Regions from separate parts of the Microbacterium sp. SORGH_AS_0428 genome, predicted to be linked through region 2. Evidence: riboswitches for the same ligand, from Rfam matches in the RefSeq annotation. Region 2 holds a riboswitch; the other holds the start of a gene.
The links. Region 2 has a riboswitch for thiamine pyrophosphate ahead of QE374_RS07245 (ECF transporter S component). Riboswitches for the same ligand answer to the same signal wherever they lie in the genome.
Positions count from the first base shown of each region.

Region 1: it holds a riboswitch for thiamine pyrophosphate, as region 2 does, so the genes downstream of both, thiM (hydroxyethylthiazole kinase) here and QE374_RS07245 (ECF transporter S component) in region 2, are expected to answer to the same signal.

Region 1 covers NZ_JAVIZT010000001.1:663,340-665,789, reverse strand. Annotated here, with positions in the region: gene erm (23S ribosomal RNA methyltransferase Erm) at 1-246, shown strand, start outside; gene QE374_RS03345 (NADPH-dependent F420 reductase) at 310-888, opposite strand; TPP riboswitch at 1,080-1,171, shown strand; gene thiM (hydroxyethylthiazole kinase) at 1,163-1,972, shown strand; gene thiE (thiamine phosphate synthase) at 1,969-2,450, shown strand, end outside.
Region 2 covers NZ_JAVIZT010000001.1:1,544,912-1,547,361, reverse strand. Annotated here, with positions in the region: gene QE374_RS07250 (D-alanyl-D-alanine carboxypeptidase) at 1-1,300, opposite strand, end outside; TPP riboswitch at 1,338-1,448, shown strand; gene QE374_RS07245 (ECF transporter S component) at 1,441-2,079, shown strand; gene QE374_RS07240 (ATP-binding cassette domain-containing protein) at 2,076-2,450, shown strand, end outside.

The DNA.
Region 1 (2,450 bases), 880 kb from region 2:
GCGATCGCCCGCCGCAGGTCGCCGCTCGTGCCGGATGCGGACCGCCGCGCGTATGAGCGGTTTGTGGGCGATGTCTTCACGGCCCGAGGCCGGGGCATCGCGGCCGTCCTTGCCGCCGCCGCGCGGATGCCGCGGCCCGCGGCGCGGGGTCGACTCGATTCGGCCGGCATCCGCCCGGACGCCCTGCCCCGCGACCTGAACGCGCAGGAGTGGGCGCGGCTGTGGCGGGAGGTCGCTCGCGCCTGACGCGGATCGGACCGTACCCCGCACCGTCTCATATCGTCGAGAGTGCGGTGCGGGGTGCTCGATTCAGCGCACGAGGGCGAAGCCCCCGGTCCAGCTGACCTTCTCCCCGGCGGCGAGGGTGAGCTGCAGGAAGCCCAAGGCCTCGAGCTCGTGCGCGCGCGACAGCGAGCCGGCGTCGATCGCACCCACACCGCCGGCCTCGACGGCAGAGGACAGGGTCTGCTTCGCTGCGGCGTCGTCGCCCGCGATGAGGACGGTCGTCGTCTGGTCGCCGATCTTCTTGGAGGCGAGCGTGCCGGCGAACGTCGTGTTGAACGCCTTGAGAACACGCGCATCCGGCAGCTTCGCCTGGATCTCGGCGGCGGCCGAGCTGCCGGCGGGGACGGTGAGCGAGTCGAAGGTGTCGAAGTCGAGCGGGTTGCTGATGTCGACCACGACCTTGCCGTCGAGCTGAGCGCCATAGGCGTCGAGGATGCTCGCCACAGCGGGGTAGGGCACGGCCAACACGACCACCTCGCCGGAGAGCGGGGCGGCGCCGATCTGATCCTTGGCGATATACGTCACACTGCTTCCGCCGTCCGCGAGCACGCCGCCGATCGCGTTGGCCATGTTGCCAGTGCCGATGATGCTGAACTCCGTCATGAGATGTCCTTTCCTCGCACCTACGGCACCGACGATCGTCCCATCCGGCCGCGGCCGCAACCGTCTCCGCGGCATTCATACGCGCTCGATCGACTCCGCGGCGCAGACCTGCACGTGAGGCGGCAGATGCACCACGTCGTCCCGTGCCGACCGGGGGTCACGTGCCCGGCCGTCCGCTAACCTGAACCCACACACACGACACGGGGTGCCCCACGGGGCTGAGATCACACCCGTCGAACCTGATCTCGTCAGTACGAGCGGAGGGATGTCGCACATGACGCGCGCGCCAGAGAACCTGATCGAATCCACCATCCAGGCCTGGGGGGCGGTGCGCGAACGCGGCCCGCTCGTGCAGTGTCTGACCAACGCGGTGGTCACGGGCTTCACCGCCAACGTCCTTCTCGCCCTCGGAGCCGCGCCCGCGATGGTCGACATCCCGGAGGAGGCCGGACCGTTCGCGCGCCTCGCCTCGGGGGTCCTGGTCAATCTCGGCACACCCGGCTCCGAGCAGCGTGAGGCGATGCGCGAGGCCGTCGCGGCCGCGCGCGACGCGGGCACTCCCTGGGTACTCGACCCGGTGGCGATCGGCGTGCTTCCGGTGCGCACCGCGCTCGCCGCCGAGCTCGCCGCCGCGGGTCCCGCGGTCGTGCGCGGCAACGCATCCGAGATCATCGCGCTGGACGGCTCGGGCGCCGGTGGACGCGGAGTCGACGCGACGGACGGCGTGGAGGATGCGGTCGCCGCCGCCCGGCGCATCGCACAGGCCACCGGTGCGATCGTCGCCGTCTCCGGCGCGGTCGACGTGGTCACGGACGGTGCCCGCGAGGTGCGGCTCGGCAACGGCGACGCGTTGCTGACGCGCGTCACCGGTGGCGGATGCGCCCTCGGCGCCGTCATGGCCGCGTTCGCCGGCGTCGACGAGGACCGTCTCGCGGCGGTGATCGCCGCGGTCACGGTCTACAACGTCGCCGCCGAGGTCGCCGCGGAGCGTGCCACGGGACCGGGTGGCTTCGCCGTCGCGTTCCTCGACGCGCTCGCCGGCCTCGACACCGACACGCTGCGGAGCCGGGCGGTGATCGCGTGAACGCGGACCTGTCGCTGTACCTCGTGACGGACGCGGGCATCGCCGCGGCGGCGGGCCACGACATCGTCGACGTGGTGCGCCAGGCGACGGCGAACGGTGTCACGGCGGTGCAGCTGCGCGAGAAGGACGCTTCCGCGCGCCATTTCCTCGACACGGTGACGAGGGTGTCGGCCGTGCTGCCCGACGGCGTCGCGCTGTTCGTCAACGACCGCGTCGACGTCTTCCTCGCCGCCCGTGCGGCGGGGGTGCGCGTGTCGGGAGTGCACGTGGGACAGACCGATCTTCCGCCGGAGGCGGTGCGCGCACTGATCGGCGAAGACGCGATCCTTGGTCTCAGCGCCGCCACTCCCGAGCAGCTCGCCGCCGCATCCGGCGGCGGCGCCGTGGACTACGTCGGCATCGGTGCGCTTCACGCGACCGCCACGAAGCGCGATGCGCCGCCACCGTTGGACCATGAGCGGTTCGCGCGGCTCGTCGC
Region 2 (2,450 bases):
CCGCTACCGAGGGCGTGAGCTGCAGCTCCTGCTCGACCTGGGCGAAGAGGGCGCGCGTCGCCGCATCCCGCGTCTCGACGTCGGGCTGGCCGAGCGTCGCAGCGTAGATCCGCACGGTGGTGTCGCCGATCGTCACGTCCTTCGCCGCGAGCAGGTTGTAGGCGTCGAGGGTGCCGGTCTTGAGACCGACGACGCCGGGATCGGCGAGCAGGTTGTTCGTGTTCTCGACGAGCCCCGCGCCGGGAAGCTCCACGGCGGGCGTGCGCACGATCTCGGCGATGACGGGGTCGGTCAGCGCACGCTCGGCGACCTGGAGCAGCGCCTCGGGGGTGGCCGTGTTCTCGGCCTCGATGCCCGCGGGGCCGGCGATCGTGATGCCGGAGATGCCGTGCGTGGCGAGCCAATCGTTGGCGGCGCGCGCGTACACGGTGTTGTTGGGCCAGATGGTGTCGGCGAGGCGATCGGCGTAGTTGTTCGCGGAGCCCATGAGCATGCCCTGCAGCATCTGGTACTCGGTGAGTGTTCCCCCCACCGGGACGTTCAGCGCCGACTCGCCGTTGCGGCGGTACGACCAGTAGCTGCTCTCATCCGCCGCGCTGAACGCGAACTCCTGCCCCTGTTCACCGGGGCCGAGGGGCATCTGGTCGAGCACGACCATCGCCGTCACGACCTTCGTGATGCTGGCGATCGAACGGGCATCGGTGCTGGAGGCGATGGGCGAGCCCACGCCGTCCACGACGACCGCGGCACTGCCCTCGCCGGGCCACGCTCCGACGGCCGCCGCCGCGGGTGCCGCCTCGACGGCTGACGCCTGCACCGTCGGGGCGATCGCGTGCAGCGGCCAGAGCAGCGTCGTGCCGCAGTACGCCACGATCACGGCGATGATCAGTGCGACCGGAACCAGGACCCCGGGACGCCACGGAGTGCGGCGAGGGGCACGCGCGAGCAGATCCGCAGCGACGGGGGTGAACGAGGCGGTGCCCGCGGCCTCGAGCTGGGGAGCCGTCCGGGATGCGTGCGTGACGGTGTCCTCGTCGACCCAGCTCAGCGCCGTGGTCACCGGCGGCACGACGACCGGAACGGATGCGGCCGGATCCTGTGCGGGCGCGGCGTCATCGGTCGTGTCGTCGAAGCTCGCAGCGGCGATGCGGGCGGGGGTGGATGCGGCATCCGCCGGCACGGCGGGCACCTCGATCTCGAGATCGCCGGTCGGCAGGGGGGCGTCATCGACGTGCGGCTCGTCGGGGCCGCCGCGGCGCAGCGAACGCCGAGTGGGCGGGGTCGGGCCAGTCACGGTCACCCGCCTACGGTAGCGCGAGCCGCGGGTCTATACTCGGCACGTCAACCACGGGAGTCCGGTGAGCCGGGCTGAGAGGAAGCGGATCCACGCTTCGACCGTCGAACCTGATCCGGATCATGCCGGCGCAGGAAGGAGCATCAATGCACACGTCCACGTCCACATCCGCTCGTCCTTCCCTCACCTCCCGGTGGCGGTGGCGGGTCGTCGACATCGTCGTCGCCAGCGTGATCGGTGTCGCCGCCGGAGTCATCTTCTGGGTCTGGGGGCAGGCCTGGACGCCGCTGAGCACGGCACTCGCGTTCCTGCCGGGGCTCGAGGGGCTGCTGGCCGGCGGCTGGCTGTTCGCCGGCGTGCTCACGGGCCTCATCATCCGCAAGCCGGGCGCGGCGCTGTACGGGGAGATCGTCGCCGCCGTCGTCTCGATGGCGCTCGGCACGCAGTGGGGCTTCACGACCTTCATCTGGGGCGTCGTGCAGGGCGTGGGAGCCGAACTCGGCTTCGCACTGTTCGCCTACGCGAACTACCGGCTCTGGGTCGCTCTCGTCTCGGGTGCCCTCACGGGACTGGCCGTGGCCCTGCTCGACACCAACTTCTCCTCCATCGCCGCGTACGACGCAGGCCCCCGCGCGATCTACTTCGTCTCGGCGATCGTCTCGGGCGTCCTCATCGCAGGGCTCGTCTCGTGGCTCATCGCCCGCGCGCTCGCCGCAACGGGAGCACTCGACCGGTTCGCCTCCGGACGCCAGGCGCGCATCGTCGAAGCCGCCGACGCGGCGTGACGCGCGGCGCACGGGTCGTCGCCCGCGGGTGGGGGTGGCGGCACGCGGGCCGCAGGCGCTGGGCCGTCGCCGACATCGATCTCACGATCGAGCCCGGTGAGCGGGTGCTGCTGCTGGGAGCGAGCGGCGCCGGCAAGTCGACGCTGCTGCGCGCCTTCGCCGGCGTGCTGGGCGGCGACGAGGACGGCGAGGCCGCGGGGGAGCTGACCGTCGACGGCCAGCCCCCCGCATCCGTCCGCGGCGTCGCAGGCATGGTGCTGCAGGATCCCGACGCGCAGGTGATCCTCGCCCGCGTCGGCGACGACGTCGCGTTCGGATGCGAGAACCTCGGGGTGCCGGCCGACGAGATCTGGCCGCGGGTCGGTGAAGCG